One region of the Paenibacillus sp. NPDC101420 genome, then DNA from elsewhere that is predicted to be linked to it. Evidence: predicted binding sites of a transcription regulator. Region 1 holds the regulator's gene; each other region holds the start of a gene.

The links. The regulator Rex, encoded in region 1, represses fermentation and respiration genes when NADH is low (regulators of the CRP and FNR family bind a similar motif). The targets are predictions, from matches to a motif close to TTGTGAAATATTTCACAA.
Region 2: ACQKMP_RS11925 (polymer-forming cytoskeletal protein) is a predicted target of Rex. The motif match lies at 2,353-2,370, and genes of this name have one in related genera.
Region 3: ACQKMP_RS27425 (flavocytochrome c) is a predicted target of Rex. The motif match lies at 7,802-7,819, and genes of this name have one in related genera.

What each region holds. Positions count from the first base shown of each region.
Region 1 covers NZ_JBNNSE010000002.1:511,345-521,532, forward strand. Annotated here, with positions in the region: gene panB (3-methyl-2-oxobutanoate hydroxymethyltransferase) at 1-345, shown strand, start outside; gene panC (pantoate--beta-alanine ligase) at 347-1,237, shown strand; gene panD (aspartate 1-decarboxylase) at 1,230-1,613, shown strand; gene ACQKMP_RS11150 (tetratricopeptide repeat protein) at 1,725-2,366, shown strand; gene dinG (ATP-dependent DNA helicase DinG) at 2,503-5,364, shown strand; gene ACQKMP_RS11160 (redox-sensing transcriptional repressor Rex) at 5,496-6,149, shown strand; gene ACQKMP_RS11165 (amidohydrolase) at 6,136-7,437, shown strand; gene ACQKMP_RS11170 (DUF5590 domain-containing protein) at 7,607-8,125, shown strand; gene ACQKMP_RS11175 (hypothetical protein) at 8,534-9,076, shown strand; gene ACQKMP_RS11180 (AAA family ATPase) at 9,069-10,188, shown strand, end outside.
Region 2 covers NZ_JBNNSE010000002.1:682,091-692,278, reverse strand. Annotated here, with positions in the region: gene ACQKMP_RS11940 (LysR family transcriptional regulator) at 1-520, opposite strand, end outside; gene ACQKMP_RS11935 (histidine phosphatase family protein) at 677-1,294, shown strand; gene ACQKMP_RS11930 (hypothetical protein) at 1,359-1,604, opposite strand; gene ACQKMP_RS11925 (polymer-forming cytoskeletal protein) at 1,743-2,294, opposite strand; gene ACQKMP_RS11920 (LacI family DNA-binding transcriptional regulator) at 2,606-3,517, shown strand; gene ACQKMP_RS11915 (MFS transporter) at 3,567-4,832, shown strand; gene ACQKMP_RS11910 (hypothetical protein) at 4,856-5,608, opposite strand; gene ACQKMP_RS11905 (GNAT family N-acetyltransferase) at 5,605-6,093, opposite strand; gene ACQKMP_RS11900 (aminoglycoside phosphotransferase family protein) at 6,108-7,139, opposite strand; gene ACQKMP_RS11895 (ABC transporter ATP-binding protein) at 7,163-7,927, opposite strand; gene ACQKMP_RS11890 (FtsX-like permease family protein) at 7,943-10,188, opposite strand, start outside.
Region 3 covers NZ_JBNNSE010000009.1:167,723-177,910, reverse strand. Annotated here, with positions in the region: gene corA (magnesium/cobalt transporter CorA) at 1-886, shown strand, start outside; gene ACQKMP_RS27450 (tyrosine protein kinase) at 903-1,472, opposite strand; gene ACQKMP_RS27445 (YerC/YecD family TrpR-related protein) at 1,903-2,193, shown strand; gene ACQKMP_RS27440 (sirohydrochlorin chelatase) at 2,197-2,967, shown strand; gene ACQKMP_RS27435 (diacylglycerol kinase) at 3,197-4,087, shown strand; gene rlmD (23S rRNA (uracil(1939)-C(5))-methyltransferase RlmD) at 4,195-5,679, shown strand; gene ACQKMP_RS27425 (flavocytochrome c) at 5,910-7,700, opposite strand; gene ACQKMP_RS27420 (sensor histidine kinase) at 7,973-9,559, shown strand; gene ACQKMP_RS27415 (response regulator transcription factor) at 9,528-10,188, shown strand, end outside.

The DNA.
Region 1 (10,188 bases):
CTTGAAGCAGCAGGTGCTTTTGCAGTGGTACTGGAGCTGGTGACAGAAGAAGTAGCACAAGCAATTTCTGAGGCACTGAGCATTCCGACCATTGGGATTGGTGCAGGTCGTTATTGTGATGGACAGGTATTGGTTTTCCATGATTTGTTGCGTTATGCCTCACCCTACCGTGAGAAACGTTTTGTCAAAACCTACGCAGATGTGGGTAGCCTGATTCGTGAGGGTATCAGCCAATATGTGCAAGAAGTGAAGGATCGCTCGTACCCAGATGAAGGTCATGTTTTTAAAGCAGATGAAACCGTTCTGGAATCTTTATACGGCGGTGCCGGAAAGGATGGGGAATAAGATGAGAGTCGTCAGAAGCATTAAGCAACTTCGCGAAGCTTTGGAATATATGAGACAAGGTGGACATACCCCGATTGGGTTTGTTCCAACCATGGGATACCTGCATGAAGGACATGCCAGTCTGCTTCGGCGGGCGGGAGAAATGAGCAACACGGTCGTTATGAGCATATTTGTGAACCCGCTGCAGTTCGGACCGAATGAGGATTATGATTCCTATCCGCGCGATGAAGAGCGTGATTTGGAGCTTGCGGAACGCGAAGGTGTCGATATTGTATTTATCCCCAGTGTGGAAGAAATGTATCCGCAGCCTACCCGGACTACTGTCTCGGTATCAGAGCTTACCACTCGACTTTGTGGGGCTTCGCGTCCAGGGCATTTTAATGGCGTGACAACAGTTGTTAATAAACTATTCAATATCGTGCAGCCAGATTATGCTTTCTTCGGGCTAAAGGATGCTCAGCAAGTAGCTGTGCTCCGCAGAATGGTATCTGATTTGAATATGAATGTTGAAATTGTACCTTGCCCTATCGTTCGTGAAGGAGATGGACTTGCACTTAGCTCGCGTAACGTATTCTTATCTCCAGAGGAACGTTCTCAAGCTCTAGTGTTATCTCGTTCCTTGCGTGAAGCACGTCAGTCTATTGAAGAAGGAAAAGTAACAACCGTTGCTGAAGTGCGGGAATTGTTGACCTCGGTTATTTCCAGCTCTCCTTTGGCGGTCATTGATTATGCGGAAATACTGACTTTCCCTAATCTGGAAGGCTTAGAGAACGAAGTTTTATTAACGGATGTAAATGGGGAAATTATTATAGCGCTTGCCGTGAAGTTTGGCAGAACGCGATTAATTGACAATAATGTATTTATTCCAAAGGAGGTTGCCGCTCTTGTTTAGACATATGATGAAATCCAAAATTCACCGTGCGACGGTGACAGAAGCGAATTTGAATTATGTGGGAAGTATTACCATTGATGAGAACTTAATGGAAGCGGCAGATATTCTTGAGAATGAAAAAGTGCAGATCGTGGACAACAATAATGGTTCACGGTTAGAAACTTATGTTATTCCAGGGCCTCGCGGCAGTGGTGTGATCTGCCTAAATGGTGCAGCTGCACGTCTTGTTCAACCGGGAGATACAGTAATTATTATTTCGTATGCGATGTTGTCTTCGGAAGAACTGGAGTCGCATAAGCCAACGGTGGTATTCGTGGATGAGAACAACAGACCAGTGAAGCTGGCTGATCATGAATTGCATGCTACAATCGCTTAAATTATGGACTTACGCCATGTAATGAATGGCAGGGATGAAAGACCCCGTTCTCGCAGAAAATGAAGTCAGGCAAGCTGAACTGATTTCATCTTCAGTAAGGGGGGATAGCCCATGTTTCAACATTTGTTTGCTGAAATGAACAAGGTGCTTCAGGAGATCGTTACAGATTACCCTACAGCGGAGGGTGCCCGCCGGAATGAGCTTTTATGCAATTATAATATGCTGCATCGACTTAGTGATAAAGTGATGGATGAATGGCTGGCCTTTGCAGAGAAGCTAAGTCACTTTCGTGAAAGTGTAGATTTTACGACTGTGGTTGAAGAGGAAGTGCCAGAACAGGAAGCACCCGAGCTGTGCATGGATACTTTTGTTAGAGGTCAGGGGTATTATAAGCTGCTGATGTATGGAAAATGTATTGAACAGTTTAAGGAAGTTATTGTGCAATATCCGGATAGCTTGGCTGCTCGATTATATTTAGCTATCTCTTACCTGCAGGAAGGGGAGGGGGAAGCTGCTTGGAATCATCTGAACCATATGCTCGGTTTGATACGGGAAACCAAGCTGAAGGCAATGGTTTATAACGCTTTAGGTTGCATCAGGGCCTCTCAAGAACGGTTCAATGAAGCGCAGGAGCTGTTTGGCCTTTCTTTGCAACTTGACCCGGCACTTCCTGAACCAACCGTTAATTTGGAGGTTTGCCGCCGCCGAGGAGGTAAGCTTCATTTCGGAAATCAGCTTGTTTCATTATTGTAAATTATTACGTTTACGGTTTATTATTCCGCATTTTCATTCAAGCGATGCATCCCCTGTACCAGTGGTGTGCATCGCCTTTTTTCGCAACTTCTGTTATGCTGATTAAGAGTCTCAATTGAAAGGGAATAGAATTATAATGAAATTTGCCGTGCTTGATTTTGAAACAACGGGAACCCAATCCGTGGGTGAAATTATCCAGGTTGGCCTTGCAATTATAGAAGAAGACCGGTCCATCTCCCGGGTATATGGTTCCTACGTCAAGCCCGGAACGCCGATACCTCCTTTTATAACTGGTCTAACGGGGATTACCGATGATGATGTAAAGGATGCACCTGAGCTGGATGAGATGATGATGGAGCTTGTCCCACTCTTGGATGATGTTGTGCTTGTAGGGCATAATGTCGCATTTGACTTCCATTTTTTGCAAAATGCTTTAGACCGATGTGGGTATTTACCATTTCAAGGGCGGATTTTAGATACGATTGATTTTCTGAAAATCTGCTTTCCTTCCCTCACATCCTATCAACTAGGATCAGTTAGTGCACATTTTGGAGTGACGCACGATCGTCCGCATCAGGCAGACAGTGATGCACTCGCAACTGCTCTTGTATTGCTGAAATGTCTGGAGGAGCTCTACGATTTGCCTCTGCTGACGATTCAGAGACTCTGTGAGCTGTTTACGGAAGAGGATAGTGATCTGGGTTGGTATTTTGATGGTCTACTGCGTGAACGGGAAGCGGAGACGCTTCAGCCCGAAGGTGATCTGACTTTCTATCGTCAATTAGCGCTTGCTGTAGGAGACTGGAACGAATTAGCTCCACCTCGAGACGAGCATGCTGAGAATCCACTACACAATTTATCTTTTACAGATTATATGGATGAAGTAACGAAACGACTTAAGGAAACTTTGCCACAGTATGAAAGCCGAGAAGCTCAGGATATTATGATCAATGAGGTGATGACGGCACTTGCCGAAGACAAGCATCTATTGATCGAAGCAGGGACAGGAACCGGTAAATCCCTTGGTTATTTATTGCCTGCCATATACCAAAGCGTACGCACTAATGAAAAAGTCATGGTCAGCACTCATACTATTAATCTGCAGGATCAATTGCGTGAGCGTGATATTCCTTTGTTAACGCAGGTAGTTCCTTTTCCATTTAAAGCTGCAATTTTTAAGGGCAGAGGGCATTATTTGTGTCTTCGTAAGTTCGAACATAAAATTAATAAAAAAGACTTTATAAGTCCGAGGGAAGATGCGCTTACTGCGGCTCAGATGATCGTTTGGCTGACACAAAGTGAATCAGGAGATGACGAAGAGCTCAATCTAAGTGGACGTGGCGGAGATTTTTGGGAGACGGTGGCAAGCGATACCGATTCTTGTCTGGGTCGCTCGTGTCCTTGGTTCCGTAAGTGTTATTATCATCGGGCTAAGCATGAAGCTGGTATTGCAGACGTGGTCATTACGAACCACTCTAAGCTTTTCGCAGATGTTAAGGCTGGGCATCAACTACTTCCGGCTTATGAACATCTTGTAATAGATGAGGCCCATCATCTGGAGGACGTGGCTGGCAAGCATTTAGGCATGCATATGAAGCATTTCACGGTGGCACATACACTATCGCGTCTTTATAAGGATAGTCGAAATGGCCAACTTCCTACACTTCGCCAAATGCTTCAGTCATCAGGCAGTGAGGAAGCTTCTGAATGGAGCGGAGTGATCGATAGAATCTATCCGGACCTTCTTACCGTAAAAGAAACCTGGGATCTGCTTAGTGATAAACTATTCAGCCTCTTGCCGGAACGCAGCGATGCAGCGGCGGGAGAAGCCGGCCAGTTAGTCATGCGGCTACTTCCTACCCGTAAACCGAAAGATTGGGATGAATTGGTTGCTTTAGAGAATACTATGAATCTGACATTAAGCGAAATTATCCGTAAAGGTGATAAAATGCTTAATGAGATGCGAGATCAAGAAGGACAATCTTCCTCAGATAGCCTAGTTACCGATATTAGCGGCTTATTTAAGGATTTAGCTTCTATACGTGAGCAAGTACGGTTTTTTATGGGATTAAATGATGAGAATGTAGTATATTGGCTGGAGGCGAATGGAAATTATCGCAGTAAATCGCTACAGCTGTATGCCGTTCCTGTTGATGTTAGTAATCAGCTTAAGGAGCTGTTTTTCGACAAGAAGAAAAGTATCGTACTAACTTCGGCGACACTCTCTGTGGATAAATCTTTCCAGTTTATGATTGATAATCTCGGACTTAATGAAGCTGCGGAAGAGGGGCGTCTGATGACATCACTCCTGCCTTCTCCCTTTAAGTATCGGGAGCAGGCGCTGTTAGTTATTCCGCGGGATTTCCCAAGTGTGAAGGGGAGTGTAGGCGATGCCCGATTTGTCGATACACTCGTACAGTCACTAGCAGAAGCAGCTATTACAACACGTGGGCGGATGCTTGTCCTGTTTACTTCTTACAAGATGCTACGCCAGGTTTATGATCCTCTGAAAGAGGCTCTAGCCTCACAAGAGATCACGGTGCTAGGTCAAGGCGTGGAGGGGGGCAGCCGTAGTAAGCTGATCCGCCGTTTTCAGGACAGTGCAGCCTCTGTGCTGTTAGGAACAAGCAGCTTTTGGGAGGGTGTAGATATTCCGGGTGAAGCATTAACATGCTTGGCTATCGTGAGGCTTCCATTTCAACCGCCGAATCACCCCCTAGCGGAAGCGAAGTCTGAGTTATTACAAGCCCAGAAGAAGAATCCGTTCATGAAGTTGTCTGTTCCTCAGGCAGTTATCCGCTTTAAGCAAGGATTTGGAAGACTGGTGCGGACAGCGCAGGATCGGGGTATTGTTATTGTGTATGACACAAGGGTGATCGAATCTCACTATGGGAAGTATTTCCTGTATTCGTTGCCTGGCCCGAAAATGGAGCATATGCTTACGGATCAAATGGTTCCTCGAATAGCGGAGTGGTTGGAGGACGGAGGCGTTTCTTGAAAAGGGCGTCTTCCCTCTAATTAATCACTCTACAATGAAGGGCGGTATAAGAATACCGCTCTTCATTGAGACGAGGTGCAGAAATTTCGATAGGATTTGAACAGAATATCACTTAAATTAGGAGGTAAATTATGAAATCGGATAAAATATCAGAAGCCGTTGTTCGCAGACTTCCTGTGTACTTGCGTTTCCTGAATGATCTCCAGAAACGTGAAATATTAACCGTTTCCTCACAAGAACTAGGACAAAAACTTGATTTGAATCCTGCTCAAATTCGTAAAGATTTAGCTTATTTTGGAGACTTTGGTAGAAAAGGTATCGGGTATGACGTAACTTATCTTATTGAAAAAATCCGTCATATTCTGAAGCTGGATCAACAATTGAATGTGGCTTTAGTAGGTGCCGGTAACCTTGGACATGCATTATCTAATTACAATGCTTATCTGAAAGATACTATGAAGATTACCGCTATATTTGACTCCTATGCACCTAAGGTAGGGCGGAAAATTAACTCTCTTACCGTTCAACCGATGGAGGAGCTTGGTCAGACGGTTCGTGAGCAAGGTATTCGAATTGGGATCATTACTGTGCCTGATTCAGAAGCGCAGAATGTAGCAGATATTCTCATTGAGTCTGGCATTGAGGCGATTTTGAATTTTGCACCAGTGATTCTAAAAACACCATCGAATATCCGGGTTCATGCTGCCGATTTTACAACGGATTTGCAAAGCCTTGCTTATTATTTGAAAGACGGAAAGGAAGAAACCGGAAATGAAGAGCAGTAAAACGATTATTAAGGGCGGGCGTTTTCTTATTCCGGGAACGGATGAGCCGGTTCTGAATGGATATATGACTATTGAAGATGATTTGATCACTTACATAGGAAAAGAAGAGCCTTTAATGGAAGATGATGTACAAGTTGTTGATGGCAGTCGTCTGCTGTTTATGCCAGGTCTGGTAAACACACATGGCCATGCGGCAATGTCATTGCTTCGTGGTTATGGAGATGATTTAGCACTTCAGGTGTGGCTTCAAGAGAAGATGTGGCCGATGGAAGCGAAATTCACTGGAGAAGATGTATACTGGGGAACCTCCTTGTCGGTACTGGAAATGCTAAAAGGTGGTACTACAACCTTCTTGGATATGTATGATCATATGGATCGAGTAGCAGAGGTAGTCGAATTATCAGGCATTCGTTCTGTACTGATGAGAGGCGTAATCGGATTATGCCCAGAGGAAGTACAAAATCACAAGCTTGCGGAAGCGATTTCTTTTGCACGAAATTGGCATGGTAAGGCTGATGGTAGAATTACGACGATGATCTCGCCACACGCCCCATATACTTGCCCACCGGACTTCTTTGTTAAGTTTGTTCAAGCGGCACATGATTTGGATTTACCGATGCATACCCATATGTCCGAGACCAAACGCGAAGTGGAGCAGAATGTGGTGGATTACGGACTTCGGCCTGTAGCGCATTTAGAGAAGCTTGGAATGTTCACACGTCCGTCTATTGTTGCACATGGCGTTCATTTGAATGATGAAGAGATCGAGATACTGGCTCGTCATGATGTAGGCGTGTCTCATAACCCAGGAAGTAATCTGAAACTGGCTAGTGGAGTGGCTCGGGTTACGGATCTTCTAAAGGCTGGTGTGAAGGTATCACTGGGTACAGATGGTGCGGCAAGCAATAATAACCTGGATATGTTTGAAGAGATGCGTCTTGCAGCCCTCATCCATAAAGGTGTAAGTGGTGATCCGACGGCTGTTCCAGCTCCGGAAGCGCTGCGTATAGCTACAGAGTATGGCGCAAAGTCTATCTTTTTAAATGATGTGGGTAGACTCGCTGTTGGCATGAAAGCGGACTTTATCGCGATTGATATAGACCAGCCGCATTTGCTACCACACACAGATCTGTTGTCTCATGCTGTATACTCTGCCAGTGCCAAGGATGTTGAGCATGTATGGGTGAATGGTAAACAGGTTGTAAAACATGGAGAATGTGTAACGCTAGATGAGGAAGCAATCCGTCGTAAGGCGCAAGAATCATTTGATGGACTGCTTAAACGGTAGTCTAAGATCATAACGAATAACTGAAAGGCTGTGACTTTCTGCGATTGCAAAGTTACAGCCTTTTGTGTTTCTGATAATTAGATCATTGAATTGGATATGAAACTTTGGATAAACACACAGGTGTGTTATATAATCAAAAAAGATATATTACTAGAAAGGGAGCTGTACCTTGAAGAAAAGGAAAAAATGGATCCTCCTGGGGTCAGTTCTGATTCTGCTCCTTCTGTTTGGACTTATCCAGTTCTATGCTTATATTATGAAAGATCAATGGAACGAGCGAGATATCGCTAAGGATGTCGCTAAAACCAGTGCTGGTCTGACAGAGGTAACCAAAGCGCAGAAATCCGTGTGGGATGAAAATGCGGTGTACTGGGTCTTAACAGGGAAGAATGAAGCCGGGACCGAGTTGATGGTTTGGGTACGTTTTACTGTAGACGGGAAGTTTGCTGAAGGAACCGACGCAGTATATGCTGAAGAACTAAGTAAAGGGACCTCTGAAGCGAAAATGCGTAGCCTTATAAAAGCCGATCTTCCGGACATCAGCATTGAGCGGTTGTTGCCAGGAGTATATAACGGGGAGTATGCTTGGCAGCTTTTTTATAAACAAAGCGGTCGATATTATTATCAATTTTATCGGTTCTCGGATGGGGCTCAAATGGGTGAAGGTTACAGTTTACCTAGCCGCTAAATTAAACAAAGGCATTATAAGAGAAACAAGCGGACCATTTATGGTTCGCTTGTTTTTTAAAATGACATATTATTTGATATACTATTAGTACACGAACTGTGATATACTATAAGAGTGGATTTATATATTGCGATTTAAAGATTCATACGAAAAAAGGTCTGTTATTTTAAGAGTAACAGCCCTTTTTTTGTCGAATTAAATCAATAAATTAAATAAAATGGAAAGAATTAAAAAATAAAATTTTAAATATCTTCACACTTTTTTTCAATATAGTATATACACCTGTGATATACTACTGTTTGTAATTAGAACAGTGTTAGTAGAACGTCAGGCTCTGGTGAGCTCTTAGCAGCTATGACTTTGGATCATTCTGTTTACATTTTTTCATCTTTGAGAGGAGGACGTTTCTTGAAATTACGTCTTGTACCTGTACTGATAACGTCTCTACTGTCGGCTATGCTATTATTCGGAGGATTCTTTTTATATCGTCAGTTTGCTTTACAGGAACCGCTCCAAAAGATTGTAACCGGATTTGAGGGAGTAAATACTTCACATATTAGTATTAACCGCGATGAGGTCACTTTGAAACTTGATTTGCAGCCGGGCACGAATTTACGTGATCTAGTATCGTATGTATCCAAAGAAGGAAAATCAGTGATTGAAGGACGTAAACTTAAACTCGATGTGGAGCAAAATTCAAGTGAACTATTGGATGATTACTGGGATAAAGCGATGTTCTCTGTAGCTGAAGCCATGGAGAGCCGTAAATATACGATTATACCTACAGAACTTGATAGATTGAAACAGCAAAATACGGAATTTAAAGATGTGATAGCATCTACTGATATCGACGACAACAATGTGTACGTAAGCTTGAGTAATGGAAAAGAAAGCAAATTTATTATTTTGCCGCGAAAACCTGCGACCTTGGGGGTATGGAATAATGCCTAAGTACCTTAAAGAAATTTTACTCGGATTTATTCCTGTACTGTTTATTTTCATGGCTTTTTTAGGTATTAATATATTCCCGATTGTTATAGCAGCTGGGATGCTCACTGCACTACTTATAATTGCTCATTTGCGTGGTGGGCTTACAGTGAACGCTGGTGCTGGAAAGAAACGCAAGAAGGAAGGACCTTCAAAGCTCACTTTTGAAGAAATAGGTGGGCAAGATAATGCGAAGCAAGAGCTTCGTGAGGCACTTGATTTTTTGATCCGGCATGAGGAGATCAGTAAATTTGGGATTCGCCCTTTGAAAGGGATTCTACTCACTGGCCCTCCAGGAACAGGTAAGACCCTTATGGCCAGAGCAGCTGCACATTATACAAACTCTGTATTCGTGGCTGCATCAGGCAGTGAATTTGTAGAAATGTATGTAGGTGTCGGGGCCGGCCGGATCCGCGATTTGTTCAAGGATGCTCGTAACCGTGCTGTTAAGGAAAATAAACAGAGTGCCATTATTTTTATTGATGAAATTGACGTAATTGGCGGTAAACGTGAAGGCGGACAGCAGCGTGAATATGATCAGACCTTGAATCAGCTGTTGACTGAGATGGATGGTATTTATAATAACGAAACACCGCGTATTCTACTGGTAGCTGCAACAAACCGGAAAGAAATGCTTGATTCGGCATTGCTACGTCCTGGACGCTTCGACCGTCATATTCAAGTGGACATGCCTGACAAAAAGGGCCGCAAATCGATTCTGGAATTGCATGCGAAGAATAAACCTCTTCATCCAGATGTGAGTCTCGACAAAATTGCTGAAGAAGCCTATGGCTTTTCCGGTGCTCAGCTTGAAAGTGTCATGAATGAGGCTGCGATTTATATGATGCGTGAGGACTTGACGAAAGTTGAGCAGCGGCATCTGTCGATGGCGATTGACAAGGTAATGATGGGTGAAAAAACGGATAGAGAAACAAATCACGAAGAGAAAAAGAGAGTCGCCATTCATGAATTGGGACATGCCATCATGGCAGAGCTCCTTCGTCCCGGAAGCGTTAGTCAGGTTACGCTGACTCCGCGTGGGCAAGCCCTTGGTTATGTGCGACATAATCCTCAGC
Region 2 (10,188 bases), 170 kb from region 1:
AAACTACGAACACATACTCGTCCTTGTACAACTCCCGATGTTCGAACACCCCTGTATGATGAGAAGGAAACGCCATATCACTATAAATCGCCACGTCTGCTTCAAAGTTATTTAATTGTTCCATGACTTCATGAGAATTAGCAGTAGAGATCTGAATTTTAACCTCCGGAAAAGATTGTTTGTATAATGATGCCCACCGGGGGATGAGTATGCTTGTGGCCAGGTAATTACCTGCAATCCGAATATGGCCCGCAGGAAATTTATGATAATCCTCAATAATCTGCTGTACCTGTTCACCCATAGCAAATAACTTTTCAAGTGGTTCGATCAGTTTTCTCCCAATCGGTGTTAGCACCATTCTCTTTCCTATGACCTCTAATAATACGATATTATTCTCCCGTTCAAATTTGCGGATCTGCGCTGATATAGCGGGTTGACTAATGTGCAAACGTTCGGAGGCTTTGGTCACACTCCCTGTTATCGCAACATAATAAAACAATTTTAATACATGATAGTTCATCCTGATTTCTTCCTAACTATATAAAATAAATTCATTGTTTAACGGACCTTCGGCTTTCTTACTATAACTATACATTATGGATATTAACTATTATATATTGTTTATTTATAATTATTTATCTTATACTTACAACTATTCAAAAGGGAGGTTTCATTAATGAAGGAGACAGTATTATTTCTAACCCGTCACGGGCAGACCGAATGGAATTTGCAGAAAAGAATGCAAGGACATCAAAATTCAGCGTTAACAACCTTGGGTGAACAGCAAGCGGAATGGTTGAGAGAACGTTTGGAAGGTGAGAATTTAGGAGCCATTTATTCTAGTACTAGTCCAAGAGCATTGCATACTGCGCAGATTTTACGAGGAAATCGGAGTTTACCGATTCAACAGCAAGCTTCATTAATGGAAATTAACATGGGCATTTGGGAAGGAATGAATACAGATCAGATTGAACAAGAATATCCTTTACAGTACACCCATTTTTTCACCAGACCTGATCTTTTTATTCCTCTAGCCCCAGGTGAGACCTATAGTCAGCTTGAACAAAGAGTAACGCCGACTATTGAGCGTATCATTAACGATAATGAAGGACATACGGTACTTATTGTCACGCATCGGATGACCCTGAAAGTCATTATGGCTCATTTTCTCAATAAATCATTGCAGGAATTAGGGGAACTACCGGATATTCTCTCTACAGCATTGTGTAAAGTAACCCTAACTGACAACAATACAACTATCGATCTGTACGGCGATACTTCACATTATCAATGAATCCTTCTCAAAATTAAAAAAGGAAACTCCGATTTAAATGGGGTTCCCTTTTTAGACTTCAATTTTAAATTTCCACACTTTTGATTGTAAAGCTGCGGACCTTCATCCATTTTCCTGAAATAAATTCGTCAATTGTTTTCGTCTTCGGTCTAACACAAAAACGATGCTTGCTCCCTTTATCAAAACCAACTGCTTCAAAAATCAGGCCGTCACCTATTTGCTCCTTAAAGAACACTTGCTTAAGTCCCAATCTATTTAACATTTCAAGCTTTACACTTTCGATATATGTGCGTGAATACTCCTTAGACATATGTGTTCCTCCTAGTAGTGGTAGTAATATTATAAGTTCAATATTAAGAAAATCAACCGAAGATCACATAATCACAAAAAGAAAAAAGCCAACCCATAGTCTATGGATTGGCTTCTACTGTATAAGTTGATTACGAAATTATTTAACTTCTGTTGTTCCAGTCACTTTTCCATCAATAACAGCTGATGTTTTCAGATCTTCGCTCGCGAAGTAGAGGTTACCATCAATAGTGGCGGTTTCAGGCAGAGTAAAGCCTTTCGCTTCTACATAAACATCGCCTTTAATCGTTCCGCCTTCAACTTTCAAATTCTCACTTTGTACTGTAAACTTTGGTACGGTTAGTGTATAAGTAGCAGTGATCTTGTGATCAGCATCTTGCGAATAAAGGGCAATCTTACGGTAGATATCGCCATCTGCGGCTCCTTTATTACGGAATTCTCCAGCTACAACAACCTCATCAGGAATCGTTACATCATTTAGAATCGCAACAATCCAGTTTCCATCTTTGCTAACAGCCTTAGTAAATGCATCTGCTTGATTCACGATCGAAGCTGTAGTGACAGCATCTGTCTGCTCAGCAACCGGAGCTGAAGTTGCCGCCGAATTAGTTGCTTTATCCTCATTTGCTCCACAACCTGCCAATACTGCTACCGAAACCCCAGCCACTAAAATCATTTTAAATAGTCTCATTTTCGATTCCCCCTAATTTTGATTATGAATTAATTATATATTAAAATTCTTAATAATTAAGTGAATAATTTCACAAATTTGTGTCAGTATCTAAAGCGGTTTCACAGCGTACTCTCTTCCCGATTAAGATTTGTTCCCATGAGTCACGCCTCTTCTCGCTGACTGATTTAGGTTCTTACATCTATTTACCCAAATTATAAAAATGAACACAAGCATCATTTGCTTCTTGGTATAAAGTCAATCGTTGACTCTTCTCAAGTGTTAATGATAATATTTGGAAATAAATATCTCAGCAAGGGAGAAGTTTACTGGTGAAAAAGACTACAATGAAAGACATCGCGCTACAAGCTAATGTCTCCGTTGCGACTGTAAGCTATGTTCTGAACCGCGTCGATAACCAAACCATTCCTGAGAAGACCCGCAATCAAATTCTGTCACTTGCCGAAGAACTTCATTACATTCCTAATCTAGCAGCCCGTTCACTTGCCAATAAAAAAACGGGATTAGTAGGGATACTTGTCAATCATTCTGCTTATATGCCCCCTTGGAAACTCTATGACCAGTTCACCTTTATCCGTGCTTTGGAACAGCGTTTAACGGATGCCGGATATCATACGCTGTTATATTCTCTTGGTACTGACCATCCTTCTCTGAATATCATCGTCGAAAGAAAGCTCGAAGCCGTCTTTCTGATCGATGTACACGATGAATCCTTCTATTCGATTTCCAAACATTTTGTAGAAGGAATCCCTTTGATTTTGATCGACAGCATGATTGAAGATAAGCTGTTTAAGCAAGTTCTTTACAATTATCGTTCAGCTCTACAAAAGGTAATGCCGGAGGATCTTTCACAGGTTTGTTTAATTATGGAGAGCTTCAATAACTCCCTACTCACTAGCTTTATCCAAGACAATCTTCCTTTACCTGAGAAAGCAATATTCAAAGTTCAAAATATGGTGGAATTGAATACAATCTTATCGGAGGGGATTTACAAAGAGGCCATAGTTATTAATGAGTTTATCGGAAGTTGTGTTGAAAAATCCGGGGTATTCGCACGTCTTTCTGTTCTATGTACCTGTAATTGCCCAGAAATGCTTGGAGAAGACGTTCAGAAATTCATATTCACTGGGGATAAATCAGCCACTGCTTTTGAACTAATGGAGGAGTTATTACATCGTCCTGACTACTCCAAACAAGAGAATAATCGTTATTTTGTTGATTAATTTTTTTTCGATATTCACTTAATCGTTTAAGTCGAGAGGAGATTTTCCAATGACAGATCCTGTATTAGCAAAACATGCATCCACCACCGATCAATTCTATCCAACCCTTTGGGGAAACCGGAGATTTATGCTGCTACTTAGCTCGTATTCCATTTCTTTGTTTGGAAATACCTTTCACAGTATTGCTTTAAGTTTATGGGTACTTCAGACGACCGGAAGCGCTAAAATGATTGCCATTATTACGATAATCAATCTATTGCTCAGTTCTTTACTCGGATCGATAGGAGGCACACTCGCAGACAGGATCAATCGCAGAACCATTATGTTAATCACTGATTTGATAAGCTGCGGTCTAGCAGGTACGCTTGCTCTGGCCATTTCCATGTCTTCTACATCATTCATTATCGTGGCCATATTAACGGGACTTACGACAGTCTCAGCATTATTCCAATCCCCTGCGTATCAAGCTTCAATTACCACTGTAGTTGGAAAAGAACATGTACAAAAAGCAGTCGGGATTCTGAACCTGTCGGAGAACATCTGTCGGACGATTGGTTATTCGGCTGGAGGTATTTTTGTAGCAAGTTTTGGAGCGGCAGATGCCATATTATTTGATGGAGCTACATTTTTCGTTTCCTTTCTACTAGTTCTTGCTGTCCGCTCCCTTCCACTCCCAAACCGAGTGAATACCGGACCTAAAGAAGAAAGAAAATTCACACAGGATCTTGCGGATGGCGTTCGTTATATTTGGAGATACCCCTTCGCCCGAGCAATAATCATCATGCTTCCTACGCTCACTTTGTTCTTTATGCCTTCACTGATGCTAACGCAAGTTATGGCCGTCAAAGTATGGAATTCTAGTCCCTTTCAGTTTGGACTCATGGAAGCCTGTATTCCTCTAGGTTATATGATTGGTTCCAGCATGATCTTGTTTCTCGGCTCCAAATTAAAGAATCGCGGCTTCTTTATCATGACTGGACTGCTATGTCTGGGTCCCCTGTACCTCCTGCTATCGTTCGTCACTACTGCTGCCTTAGCCATTCCCATCATTCTTCTTATTGGCTTTATGTTCTCATTCTGTACATTGCTGATAAATACCATCCTCAGGTTGGAAGTTTCGGAGGATATACAAGGTAGAGTCTTCGGTGTACTTGGGTCCATTATGAGTGTAGCACCCTCACTTGGTCTTACAGCCGTTTCATTCCTGTCCGATCACTTCAGTCCAGCCCCTGTCATGGGTTCCATCGGAGTCCTGCTACTACTATTTGCTTTATTAACCTTGACCAAGTTAAAGGTGATTCGAAATTATAAGTAATTTTAGAACATATCTTATGACCGTTATCGCCCGTTTTTCCTAATAACGCGCCTATTATGAAGCTCGATCAGTAATTGAACAACTATAATGATCAATAGAAAGATTCCCACGACACCTGTTAAAAATGGATAAATTAGAGGGAAAAATACACTTGGATAACTTTTAGTAATATCCGAATAGTATCCCATACCCATAAGTGATGTACCCGAGAACTCGATAAGCTTCACCCCTAGATGATTGTCACTTCTTTGAGCATAACTCAGCACCTTTTCTTCTATACTGCCATCATGTGAGATCGTGATTATTTTCCATTTTCTCTTTTCCATCGGCTGACTATCATCTGTAAGTCTTTGGACTATATTAATTTCTTTCTCGCCAGTCTTTCGATCCGTAACAGTGAGAATATCTATCCATGAGAAATATCTGCTTCCTCGTTCCCGATTAGACAACCATATTTCATCAGGAGTTGAGATTTTTTGACCATTTAATAAAAACTGAACTTTCACAATATCTCCAGGCGGGACACTCTCCTCTTCATCCCAAAGGGTCAATTCTGCTTTCCTGCCTGTATTTTCTTCTTGGATCTTAATATGCTTATCATCAACCGTTAGTTCTTGAACGTTTAACGTGTTATACCCTTTCTCAGCATGGTTGATCTCATAACGCTGATTGATTTGATCTGAAATCATATACTCACGGATATAGTTGAACAATGGGCTGAGAGAAATCGCTAGCAAGAAAAATGAAATCACCGATAAAAAAATTATTTTTTTCATAATGAATCCTTGTGAGCGATCGTCAGCTTGAAATTTTGTCTTGAGCCACCTTCGAGGCCATTTGGAACCCCATCCTGCATAGGAAAGAAACCAAACTTCTGATAAAATCTTCTAGCAGGTTGACCCTCTGGATGATCCTCACCAAATGTAGTAACGAATATCTCTGCTGGGGTTTCGATACTTTCGATAATATAGTTAAGAAGGGCTGTCGCGACACCCTTATTTCTCTCTATGGCTGAAACAGATAACCAACCAATCTTGTAATTAGGGGCATTGGATGAAGAGAATAACACAGCTCCAAGTAATCTTGAACCTGGCGAACCATTGTTTTCTCGTACACAAAAAGCGCTTTGTCGCCTGATATTTTTTTCTAACGCTAGAGTGAAATTCGGATCATCTACCATCGGCCCAAAAAGGGACTCCACCTCTGCCGCCAGCTCCAGCCATCCTCTTATATCCTCCATAGTAGCTTTTACTACATTCATATATAAGTTCTCCTTTAGTAGTCTTGGTTACACCATTCGATACACTGAGGAATAAAGTTATCATAGCCATTTAAAGCAGTGATTGTATTTATTACTTCACGGGTTCCAAGTTCTCGCTCTGTATCATCCGTACTCTCTATTCCAAGTGACCGTCTGATATTATAAGCTAACCATTCTAGCTTCCCATGAAAACCATAGTTGAGCACATCGGACCAGTTAGCATAAATCTCGCCGCCATGATCGCGGTATGCATTAATAAGCGTGCAGAAAGCATCTTTGCTTACACTTCCCGATTCAAAGCCTGACCAATAAAGTGCTACATCTATTAACTCTTGGGTTGGATGGATAGGTCCTGCTGCTTCCCAGTCAATAATAATGGGTATCTGATGCTCATCCCATAGTACATTTTTTTGATCTAAATCCCGATGGCTGATCACCATATGATTCAATAATTGTTCCGCTGAAGAATCTACAAGTTGTTCCCAATGATTTATTTGGTTCAGGTTATCTAATAGCAAGCTAGACCATTCCAAACCATCCTGTTTTGCTTTTAGTGCATATTCATTCCAACGAACAGTGGATGTATTTACTGCCTCAAGATTTTCATTAGGATGATGATCAAGAAGTGTAGCGAAATCGATCTTATGAATTTTAGCAAGGTTTTCGCTAATCCTTTTACAACACCCTATATTAATACCTCCTGATGGCAATGCCTTACCTTCGACCCATGGAAATAATAAATAGAATTGACCCTCGAATTCATGTATAAAACTATCTTTGGATACGATGGCCGGTACTGCATTTATCCCATTTTGATAAGCCATATTTGCAACCTTTTCAGAAAGAGTATAGTTGTACATAGCAGTATCCCGCTGCATAATTTGAGGATTTAAAGCTTTCACTGCATAGAGCGCTTTGTCCGTTTGTAGACGATACATTCTGTGTAGAAGACCACCTGTTACCTGTTCTGGTTCATTTTTCAAATGACCTAACCCGTATTTTGCACATAGCATTTCGAAATTTAAGTTATAATTCAGATTTCCCATGTTATGTATCCCTTTCCTATCAATCAGAATCCCAACTTCAATAACCAAGCCGACAACTTCTCTTCCCGCTCTTTTAAGTCCCCATTTATGCGATTGTATTTACCAAGCCATTGCTCAGAAGCTATGCTGCCATCCAGCATATACAGGACACGTTCTGCCTGAGCAGCGACTTTCGCATCATGTGTAGCCAGTAGAATCGTTGTACCGGTCTGATTAATATTTATTAATATCTCCATAATTTCACTAGCAGCTTTAGAGTTCAATGCACCTGTTGGCTCATCACCAAATAGAATATCAGGCTCATTGATGATTGACCTGCAGATCGCTGCTCTTTGCAGTTGTCCACCCGACACTTGTGTAATATCACGCTCAGCGAGTGCGGAGATTCCGGTTTTTTTCATTAACTCAGCGGCTCTGTTATTGATGGTTCTACGACTAACGATTTTAGCTCGATAAGCGGATAAGATGATATTGTCCCGAATAGTCAGGTTTTTTAAAAGATGCATCTGCTGAAAAATAAATCCCATTTGATTTAAACGCAGTTCAGCTAATTCACTCTCAGAAAGACCACTGATGTCCTGTCCTTTAAAAACAACACTTCCTGAAGTCATCCGGTCCATACCGCTGATCGTATAGAGCAATGTTGATTTCCCTGAGCCAGAAGGGCCCATTATAGCTACGAATTCTCCCTTTGATACCTGTAGATGAACATCTTTTAATACCGTCTGCGGGGTTCCTTGCCCGGTTACAAAGGTTTTATTTAAACACTTCGTCTCTAATATGAACATACTACCACCTCACCCTCATTCGACAATCAGTTTAGATAAATTGGATTTCTTCATCGATATCGTGCTTACTACGGTTGTGAGTGCTACAATGAGCATGAAAAAAAGAGGGAGAACAAGATAAGCTATTATCGGATTAACTACAAACTGTATTTTGGATGCTCCCATAAAAGATCCGAGTAATTGAGTGAATTTTTGACCGATGGTATTCGCTGCAAAGGTTCCGAGAATGATTCCAAGACCAGAAACCAGTAGCAGCCTTACCTGATATTGCTTTCGAATATCTTCTAACGTAAAGCCAATGCTTCTCAAAATTGCAATTTGCGAGACGTCCTTCGCTAGCAGCATTTTTAGAAATAAAGCTGTAATCAATACTGAAATTGATATCGAGATGGCAATGGATAAGCCAGTGACCAGCTTTAATTGGCGAATCGTATTCCCGAGCGTCTGAGATAAATAGCTTTCTAGATGAGTAACTTTGGCTGGATAAAATAACTTTGCATATTGATCCATTTTCTCCTGAACGGAAACATTCGGATTCACATCTAAAGCTACGATATACCATAGCACGGACTTCGGGTCATAAGGTAATCGGGCTTTTGCAGTTCGACCTCCATTCGTTATATCTTGGAAGATCCCGCTAACCGTCAATTTTTTCGAAGTGCCATCTACCTCCAAAAGAACGCTATCCCCAACCCTTTTGTTCCATTCCTTGGCATTCAGATCAGAAAGGGCAATCTCCTCCCCACTTTCAGGGGTTCCTCCGTTAACATAAGTGAGCGGAAAAATAGAGAAATCTCCTGTTTCAACATTGATATTCTCCCATACGCCATCGCTGCCTAGCACTTTAAATCGAGAAGTAATTAATGGTGAGAATTTAGCTATATCGGAGTCCTTATTTAGCGTCGTTATCAGTTCATTAAATCGCTTCTCTATTTGATCAGATGGCTGCAAATCGATTCTCATGTCACTCTGACCTACACCCATATAAGAAATAAACCGAGGGGACTGAAGGGTATTCAATATATTTACTGGTACAAGAATGATAAACAGACAGATCACAAATACGAAGAATAACAATCCAAACATGGTGAAGCGTCCATAAACATCCTTTAGGCCAAGAAAAAGATTCACATTTATATGCCTGCGCTTACTCAGCACTACTCTACTTTTATTGCCTTTCAACTCACCCACAGTCCCTGACCTTAAAGCGTCTATTACTGTTATACGATTAAACCTTCTAAGAATAACTCTGCAAAAGAACACAATCATCCCGAAGATCAAACCGACCGCTAAGACTGGAACAATAGGCTGAAGGATCGTTTTCGGAGCAGTCCCCAAGTACAATGTGATATTCGCTGTAAACAATCGCACCACACCCAAAGATAATATATATCCTAGCAGTGAAGCGCATGCTGCCATCACCATATATTTTGCCAAATATATCCTTCTAATATCTCGCTGTGAGATCCCAATTGCTTTCATGACGCCAATCTCTCTATAGTCCTCCTCTAAAGTCGCGATCATCGTGAACCTTAAACATAGGACGGCAATAATCATAAGAAGGATACTTACCAAAATAATGACAACTGCAATAATCCCATCTGTCAGCGCATTCAGCGTCTTAAACAAAGGATAGTCTATCATTGGTCCTTTAGCGGGCATATCTGAGGATTGATAGATATTCCGGAACTCGCTAAGTCTACTTAAATCGGTGATTTGAAATTCAATTAAGTACTCAACTTCTCCATGGTTCTTCTTAAGTACATTATAATCCGTGTCATTTACGACAAAGCGCTTAGAGCTAACAATAGCTGGATTCATTTGGATGTCTCGAACAAAATCCGTAACCATAAATTTTTGATCTGACTGTCCATTGGAAAGGGTAACCTGATCACCAATGTTCAGATCATTCTGCTTCATATAATAAATAGGAACTGCGATTTCTCCTTCAGCTACCCTAATCACTTGATTCTCTAAATTCAGCAGCAAATCAAATGATGGGTTCTGCTTAACAAAACCTATATCCATTACGCTGTTCTCTTCCGACTTATTGCTGTTACCCAAGACAATCTTCGAGCCATCTATCCTTAGCATTTCTACTGTCTGTTGATTCTTAACAAGTGGATTTGTAGAGGCAAATTTTTGAATACCTGCGTTATCTATTGGACCAGAATGCATTTGAACAAAATGGGGAGCTTTTGATTTATCCAGCAAATGACTTAAAGAACCGGACAATTCCATAATGACTTGAGAAGCACAAG
Region 3 (10,188 bases), on a different contig from region 1:
GGATTATGCATGGATATGGGCAGACTTTGCTACACCTTCGGCAGAGGAGACGCTGCTGCTGGATCACTATTTTCATTTTCACCCTTTGGCGATTGAGGACTGTATGCATGTGCTGCAGCGGCCGAAGCTGGATCATTATGAGGAAGTACAGTTTTTTGTACTGCATGCGCTGAATGAAGAGACGCTGGATGCTGAAGAGATTGACCTTTTTTTGAGTGCGAATTACCTCGTGTCCTATCATCATCAGGAAAAAACAGAGATGAATGAAGCTTGGGAGCAGGTGAAGCGTGAAATACATAGTCGTAAAGGCTGGTCGGGTGGTCCGATGGCGGCTGCATATACTGTAATGGACAAGCTGGTAGATAAGTATTTTCCATGCCTCTATAGTTTAGAGGACGAGCTTGCGGATCTGGAGAGCAATGGCGGCAGTGAGTCGGTGGAGGATTTGATGAGCCAAGTGTTTAATGTGCGCGGAAGGCTGCTCAAGATGCGGCGGACGATTGTGCCGATGCGCGATTTGATGTACCGGATCGTGAATTCGCAGCATGTCCAGAGCAACGGTGAGGAACGGATTTATTTTGGCGATATCTATGACCATTTGTTAAAACTGTCGGATATGATTGAGGCGGATCGAGAAATGACTGCGGATCTACGTGACAGCTACATTTCTCTTAACTCCAACCGGATGAATTCGATCATGAAAACACTAACAGTAATCACCACCGTATTCATGCCGCTGACGCTGATCGCCGGAATTTATGGGATGAACTTTGTAGTGATGCCTGAACTCGAATGGAAGTATGGGTATTTTGGCGTTCTGCTGTTTATGCTGGTGGTGGGTGTTAGCATGTTCAGATGGTTCCGGCGTAGTGGATGGTTTAAGTAAAAATAAAACGTCACCGCTATTTGCGGCGACGTTTTCCGGTAGAGGGAGTAGAGCGCCGGCGTGTGGTTGTAGTAGATTTACGACGCCCGGAGGTGGAGCGTCTTTTTTTGCGCCGACTCGGGCTGTACAGTGCGGCATCCTCTTCGGCTGCCAGTGCGCCTGCTGCTCCTTTTCCTTTGCCGAAGCTACCCATGAAGAGCTTAACCATCGGAGCCATCTGCTGGAAGCCGGACATCACTTTCTGCACTTTACCCATGGAGTTTACGATCCCGTCAATACCGCCCATTCGGTCGATGATACCTTTGATTTGCTCCATATTCCCACCGATTCCGCCCCCGCCGCCTAAACCGCCTAAGCCGCTAAGCAATCCGGCAAGCCCGCCGCTTGCCTTTGTTGTAGCTTCAGCAGCAGGAAGCGCTAGAGCTGTTTCAGTGGCAGCTTCTGCTCCTAAAGCGGGAAGGATTCCGCTCTCTCCTGGGGGGGATGAAGGCGCATATGGACTGAGCCCGGGGTAAGCAGATGCATTATAAGTATCGGTCAGTGAACGCTGGTTCCGGCGGGAATGATTATAGTAATGATCAGGCATAATATCACATTCCTTTGTTAGTGGTTTGCTATACTGTATGTCATGGGCGAACATACGGTATAGACGAATGCCCGGGTTACCCGTGATAGGAGCGGAAAAGGGCGAATGCCTATAATCGTCTTTAAGAAGTGAAAAAAGCGTGTACATGCTTGATTTTCGGCGCTTATGTAGTACTATAGTGTAGGTGCTATTTCTTATGTAGGAAGAAACAAACGTAGTTTGATACATATTGAGTGTGCGCCACGGGTGGACGTTTGTCCATCGATTTCACTCTTTACAGCGTGAAATCGTTAATGCTTGAAAAATGCGCTCCAGTGCAATATAGTAAAGGCAGGATAGTCGCATGAGGTTTATGTTTCCGGAGCTAGTTTTGTACGGAGCTTAATTAGAGAAACTAATGCTGATAGAACTTTTAGGGGATGAAAAGCTGATGCAACTTAAGAAGTTGAATGATAAAAGTATCGACCAATTATTTGAAGCTATTTTAACGTTAAAAAATATGGAAGAATGTTACGTGTTCTTTGATGATTTGTGCACTGTGAACGAGATTCAATCGCTGTCGCAGCGACTGGAAGTAGCGCGTATGCTCGGCAAAGGCTCCACCTACAACCAGATCGAAGCAGAGACGGGTGCAAGTACAGCTACGATTTCCCGTGTAAAACGTTGCCTGAACTATGGCAATGACGGATATAAATTAACGCTGGAACGTTTGGGACGCTAATTTATGGTACCGGGCGTACTTATTATCAGTCATGGCTCTCGCGATAAGGCTTGGGTGTCAATCGTAGAGGAGGCCGTAAGCGGATTATCGCTAGGTGAAGAGATTCCTGTTGTGGTCTCTTTTTTAGAGCTGGTAGAGGGCCGTCTGATTCAAGATGGAATAAATGAGCTGGAACACGCAGGGATCACAGATATTATTGTGATCCCATTGTTCGTTTCCTCAGGAAGCACACATGTCGATGAGATAGAATATGCACTTGGCGCCAAACCTGAGCCTGAACGTGAGACGGATTTAGCGCTGTTCTCAGTGAAGGCTAAAGTTCACTACGGTTATCCTATCGACGATGATCCAGACATCGTTGTAATGATCTGGGACAAGCTACGTGAGCTGTCTACGGAACCGAAGCGAGAGACGATTTTGCTTGTGGGCCATGGCAGTGTATATGATGGCTTCCAGCAGCGCTGGCAGAAAGGTATATCTTCGCTGGCGGGACGTGTACGTGAGGTAAGTGGCGTAGCGGCGGCCGACTATGGTCTGCTGAGTCCGGATAGTATAAGAAGCAAGGTAGAGTATTGGCAAGAGCAGGGTCACGAGGTTCTGGTGGCGCCGCTTTTTTTGAGTGAAGGCTATTTTACTAAGCATGTGGTTCCTAACAGACTTAAAGGGTTAACCTATAAGTATTCTGGTCAAACGCTTCTGCCCCATCCCCTTCTTCCGCATTGGATTGAGAGACAGGTAGAGACACTCCTCGAACAGATTCGAATGAAACGATAAAGCACCTACCCTTGAGCACACTTAATCATAAAAAAAGTGCCCACATCTGTGGATAATACGGGATTTGTTGCATACACATATAAATAGTTGTTTTTCTCTAAACTTAGTGTCATTAATTGCTGTATAATGGAATATTTGCATGAAAGGGCCTTTAACATTGATTGTAGTGGTCCGAATTAGGTATAATCAATTAGGTTATTCTATTATAAAAACAGGTGGCGTTCCGGTAATGAAAACTGCGAGATTGATTTATAATCCCACTTCTGGACGGGAAGAAATGAAGAAGCGGCTCGCCGATATTTTGGACCGGCTGGATATTGGTGGCATTGAAGCTACCTGCCATGCAACAACCGGAGAAGGCGATGCTATGCTAGCTGCTGCAGATGCAGTAGAACGCGGTTATGATTTGATCATAGCAGCCGGTGGCGATGGCACTTTAAATGAGGTTATAAATGGTATGGCGGAGAAGCCTAATCTTCCCCCGCTCGGCGTTTTGCCGCTTGGTACTACTAATGATTTTGCACGTGCAATGGGGATCCCGAAGAACTGGGAAGATTCCTGTGATCTGATCATTCGCCAAGAGACACGTCCGATTGATATCGGTAAGGCAAATGACCGTTATTTTATTAATATAGCAGGCGGCGGTAGTCTAACCGAACTGACATATGAAGTTCCTAGTAAGCTGAAGACCATGATTGGGCAGCTTGCGTACTATTTAAAAGGTATTGAAAAAATGGTCAGCCTATCTCCTCAGGAACTAATCATTCGTGCCAATGGGCAGGAAGTTATTCATGATGAGTTCATGCTGTTCCTGATTGCAAATACGAATTCTGTTGGCGGCTTCGAAAAGCTTGCTCCCGGCGCTCGGATCGATGACGGTCTATTAGATGTTATAGCGGTTAAAAAATGCAACCTGGCAGAGTTTGTCCGTTTGGTCAGATTGGCTCTTCGTGGCGAACATTTGAATGATAAGAAGGTTATTTATTTCCGTACGGATGCGATGGATGTAATCTCTCCAGGACATGTCCAATTGAACTTGGATGGCGAACTGGGTGGAGAATTGCCAGGGCGATTCCGGATTTTGCCACAGCATTTGCGGATTTTTGCTGAAAATAACTAAGCTAAGAGCGATTGTAGATGATTGTGGGATATATAGTTATGATAATGAGTGAAGGCATTTAATTGGGTTTATACAGCGATGATAATGAAAGAAGTGAACTATAAATAATGAGTAAACACCGCAGTGGACGCAGCACCAGCCGCCCAGTCGGCAAGGCGCCTGTCGCCGGACTGCCTGTGAGTAAAAATGATGAGGTTATGCTCGATATTATCGGCATGACCCATGAAGGTGAAGGGGTAGGCCGCGTAGAAGGCTTTACCCTTTTTGTGCAGGGAGCCCTTCCCGGAGAGAAGGTCCGGGCAAAGGTGCTCAAGACCAAGAAGCAGTATGGCTACGCCAAGCTGCTGAATTTAGTAGAGGCGAGCAGCGCCCGCATCGCGGCGCCTTGCGAGATCTATGACCAATGCGGCGGCTGTCAGCTGCAGCATATGGACTATGCGGCTCAGCTGGTGTGGAAACGGCAGCTGGTGGTGGACAACCTGGAGCGGATTGGGAAGCTCCGGGTGAGTGGTGGTGGCGGAGACGCTGGAACGGATCAGGCAGCGGGCATTCTCGTCCGCACAACACTGGGCATGGACGAGCCTTGGCGATATCGCAACAAGGCTCAGGTGCCGATCGGCGTAACAGAAGGCGGCCTTGTGGGTGGCTTTTACGCGCGGGGAAGCCACCGGATCATCGATATGGAAACATGCTTGATTCAGCATGAAGATAACGATGACGTTGTGCGCAAGGTGAAAGAAATCGGACGGAAACGCGGCATTACTGCTTACGACGAAGAATCCGGCAAAGGCTTACTGCGTCATGTCGTAGTAAAGAAAGCCTTCCGTACTGGTGAGATGATGCTCGTACTCGTCACTAATGGCGAACGCATCCCACATCTGGACGAATGGATCACTGAGATCCGCCGTGAAATCCCAGCTGTTACAAGCATCTGCCAGAACGTGAATACTAAGCAGACGAACGTAATCTTCGGTGATACAACACGTACCCTTTGGGGGAACGATGTTATTTACGATTATATCGGCGATGTGAAATTCGCGATTTCTGCCCGTTCTTTTTATCAGGTTAACCCGGCTCAAACTGAAGTTCTTTACGGTAAGACGGTAGAGTATGCAGGACTTACGGGAAACGAGACTGTTATAGATGCTTATTGCGGCATCGGGACGATTTCATTGTTCCTTGCACAGCATGCTAAACAGGTCTACGGTGTAGAGATTGTACGTGAGGCGATTGAGGATGCACGGGCGAACGCCACTTTGAATGGTATGGATAACGTGGTGTTTGAGGTAGGCGCATCTGAGGATGTAATCCCTAACTGGAAAGAGCAGGGGATTACGGCAGATGTTATTGTGGTCGATCCTCCGCGTAAGGGCTGCGATCCACGACTTTTGGAGACGATTCTGGCGATGAAGCCGGAGCGTGTGGTTTATGTATCGTGTAATCCATCGACACTGGCAAGGGACTTGCGGGTGCTCGAAGATGGCGGGTATAAGACAGTGGAGGTAACTCCGGTGGACATGTTCCCGCATACAGTGCATGTAGAATCGGTAGCTTTGTTGGTGAGGAACTCTTGTCAAGTAGACACTAAATAATTGGACAATATTAATTCCACTAACGGAGAACGATAAAAGAGCCGCGAGTTAGACGAGCGTAGCCTCTAGGCTTCATCATAAAAAACCGCCCTGTTCGCAATGTTGCTTACAGGGCGGTTTGCTATGTCATAGAGGGCAGCTTGAAAGTTAGCAGTCAACCTGCACTCAACAAACTATCTTGCATTTTTTTAAGGCTAACTTATTAATAGAGCAGTTACACAATCATAAGATTACTCTGCTACAACTTGTTTGCCTGCAATCCGGCCGAATGTGAAGATATCAGCGATGGCATTACCGCCAAGACGGTTTGCACCATGAATGACCCCTGTTACTTCACCTGCAGCGAACAGCCCAGGGATGACTTCGCCTTTTTCATTCAATACGCGAGTCTTCTCGTCGATCACCAAGCCGCCCATTGTATGGTGAACGGATGGTACAGCTTTTTCGATGTAGTAAGGGCCTTTTTCAAGAGATTTCAATCCACCGCGATGTTTGAAATCAAGGTCTTTACCTGTTTTCGCATAATCATTTACTTTATTAATCGTTTCTTTCAAAGTGTTCACGTCAATTTTGAAGAAATCAGCCGCCTCTTCAATCGTATCGGCTTTAAAGAGCAAGCCTTGTTTAACGAGCTGATCGTATTCGTCTTGATGAACTTCGATCGTTTTACCAATATCCTCAATGCCTTGATTCCATAATTGATACGTATATCCACCCGTTTGGGCAAGAATTGCTTTAGAAATAACGTCACGACGTTCTAATTCCTCAACGAAGCGCTTGCCTTCTTGGTTAATCAGGATCGCACCATCGAAGCGGGAGTCTGCAACCAGGGAAATAACACCTGTCTCAGGATTACAGATTGGATACGTTTGAATACTCTCCATATTTGTCAGTTTGGCGCCAATCGTTTCTGCCATAACGATACCGTCACCTGTAGATCCTGGTGTATCGGTAGACATATATTTTTCATCCATTTTAGGGTTATACTTTTTACGCATCTCTACATTGGATCCAAAACCACCGGTAGCGATGATGACGCCTTTGTTCGCATGGAATGTGATCTTGTCGCCAGTACCCGAAGTCGCAGTTACACCGGTTACTTTGCCGCTTTCATCCTTCAGCAAGGTTTCGGCTTTCATATTCGTTTTGATCGTGATTTGATCAGCGTCTGTTTTGGCTTTTAACTTAGTAATCAATTCAACCCCTGTATGACCTACAGGAATCAACGCACGTTTTCTGGAATGGCCTCCAAATTGGAACAGATGATCAGGTAAGAACTCTACCTTGATATCATCGCGCAGCCATTCGGCAGATGTTAGAGCATTGTCGGCAAGAATACGAACCATCTTTGGATCCCCGAGGTTGTCTCCGCCTTTCATCGTATCATTATAGAATAATTCAGCCGTGTCATCTGTGATGCCAAGAGCACGTTCAACCCAGTTGTCCGGCGCATTCATCTCACCACCGGAGATCAATGTGTTGCCGCCAACAGCTGGCATTTTCTCGAGCAGAACTACATTAGCTCCAGCGCTCTTCGCTTCGATAGCCGCACTAAAGCCAGCACCCCCGGCACCGATGACGACAACATCATAGGTTTGCTCGGCTTCTTCTTTGTCTTTGCTTTTACTGACTGCAGCGCCAGCGACAAGGGTAAGTCCAGACTTCGTAATTGCATCTTGAATGGCTTCGAGATATCCTTTGCTTGTAACCGTAGATCCGCTAACGGCATCAACTTTTGCGCTGTTAGTTGCCATGACATCTTGCTTGAGCTGCGTATAAACAGGTTCTGCAAGTACTTCATTTTCCTTATGCTCTGTTACTTTAATGTCAGTGATCTTGTTATCTAATAAGGAAACTTGTACTTTAATATCGCCATGTTTACCATGCCCAACTCCTTCAAAGACTTGAACTCCGTTTGCATCTGCAGCGGGTGCTGCGTCTTTACCGCCGCAGGCAGCAAGCGTGAACATAAGACTGAGGACTAGTAGAATAGATAACAGCTTTTTCGTGTGAGTTCGCATAATATCTCCTTCATTCTGTTGTGAATTGGTTACATACATTAGGGAGAGGAAGATTTGCTAGGCAAATCCTTTATCTCTAGCCTAGACATGAATGTTATTTCATGTGAAAATATGCACAAGACCTATTATAGATTTAGTACAGCATTATGTATTTGCACAGATTAGCGTTTTTTTGTCTTTTTCGGGCATGTAAGAAACGGATATTGTGAAGGGCTATGATTACAATGAGATCAATTCACTTAAAAATTACGTTAATCGCAGGAGGCTGCTTCTTGCTGCTGTTCGTTGCATTGCTTGTAACAATATATTTGGAGATGAACCATACGGTTGTCCCTTTGAATAAGAACTTAACGCAGCAAGTGGTTAATGCACGCAGCGACCAGATCAATTATTGGTTTAATCAGCGCATCGGAGAGATAGACATGCTTGCTTCTCTAGCTTCGGACCATCATTGGACACGAGATGAATTGCTGCAAGAGATCGATAAGTTTGAGGCGAAGAAGCAAGTAGAGTACGAATCCATACGCGTGGTGGATATTCACGGAAATTCCTGGTCAGTAAGGGACAAGCCTTTTTCGATATTAAACCGACCCTACTATCGAAAACTGCTGAATTCAGATTCCAATTATGTGGTGAGCAATCCGATCGTATCCAAAGCGAATGCAGCCGAAATCGTCGTCATTCTCTATCGCGTGAATCCATCGGTGAATGATGAGGTAGCTTATATTGCCGCAGCCGTCTCCGTCAAGAAGATGAAGGAGATTGCTCAAGATGTAATGCTATATGACCAGTCAGGCCAGCTTATCATCGATTGCAGAGAGCTGGGTGAAGGAGATGGAGCGGAGGATGCAGCAGATAAGAAGAACATGAGTGTATTTGAGGCTCCAATTCAAAATGTGGAAGGCTGGAAGCTAGTACTCGAAGTACCAAATTCAAGTCTATCGCTCGCGGTGATCAAAACCCAGCGGACTGCATTACTGGTAGGCGTTCTTATCGGTAGTGCGTTTATCGTCTTTCTGATGCTGCTTGCTTCTTCCATTATTCGTCCAATTCAGTCGCTTCGCCAGGTAATGGAAAATGTGCAGAACGGCAACCAAACCATACGAGCAGATGTTACGCGCTCGGATGAGATCGGCGATCTTGGGCGAAGCTTCAATGACATGCTTGTTCAATTATACGCTGTGGAGCAGGACCGAAAGGAGATGGAACTCAGACTGATTCATGAGCAGATCAAGCCGCATTTTTTATACAACACATTGGATACGATCCAGTGGATGGCAATGGAACATGGAGCAGACAATGTGGTGGAGATGGTGGAAGCGCTTAGCGCGTATTTTCGATTAGGGCTTGGCACAGGCAGTCCCTACATTCTGCTTGATCAGGAGTTGTACCATGTCGAGAGTTATCTTCATATTCAAGGCGTGCGATATGAGGAGATTCTGGACTACGAGCTTCGATATGATGAAAAGCTTGCTCAGTGCCAAGTCGTTCGCTTCATGCTGCAGCCGTTGGTGGAAAATGCGATTTATCACGGGATTAAGCCACTTGGGGATCAAAAGTGCAAAATTTCGATCACAGCATATAAACAGGTAGATTATTTGGTCATTAATGTTGAAAATAATGGGGTTATGATTCCTGAAGAGAAGCTTGAACAGATAAATCAAGCCCTAATTGATGATAAATATGATCGTTCTGCCACAGGCTTTGGGTTATACAGTGTAAACCATCGCATTCGACTAGCTTACGGGGTGCCATATGGCCTTGCAGTGAAGAGCGAAGATGGCATTACTGTTATGGTCATTCGAATACCTTTGGAAGGGGAGCGGAATGAAGATGTGGAAGATTGTCATCGTCGATGATGAAACGATCATTCGCAAAGGCTTGCGACGATACATTGAGGAGAGTTCGTATCTTTTTGAAGTTGCAGGAGAAGCGAAAAGTGCAAACGAAGCATTGAATATGGTGGAGGAAGCCCCACCACATGTATGTCTTGTGGACATCAACATGCCGAATATGAATGGGCTCGATCTGATAAATATATTGCGCGAACGCTGTCCGTCGGTTCTGGTTGTAATCATCAGCGGCTACGATAACTTTGAATATGCGCGTCAAGCCGTGCAACTGCAAGCATTCGATTATGTATTGAAACCTGTGCCGAAGAGTGATCTGAACAAGCTGCTTCATCGGATCGATGAGCATCTTCAGGCAAAATATCCTTTGCATTCACATGAAAGCAGGGTGGATAAGGAGCTGGGGCTTCCCGGGTATACAGGGGATGGAACAGTGCTTATCCAAAAAGTGACCGAGTATATTGACAGTCATTATCAGGATCCGGAGCTGTCTATTACTCGAGTAGCAGCGCTATTTCATATCAACCAAACCTATCTTAGCAAGCGTATGAAGCAAGAAATCGGTGCTTCATTCCTTGACTATGTCACCGAGCTTCGGATATCGAAGGCGAAGGAGATTCTGGATGACGTAATGCCGA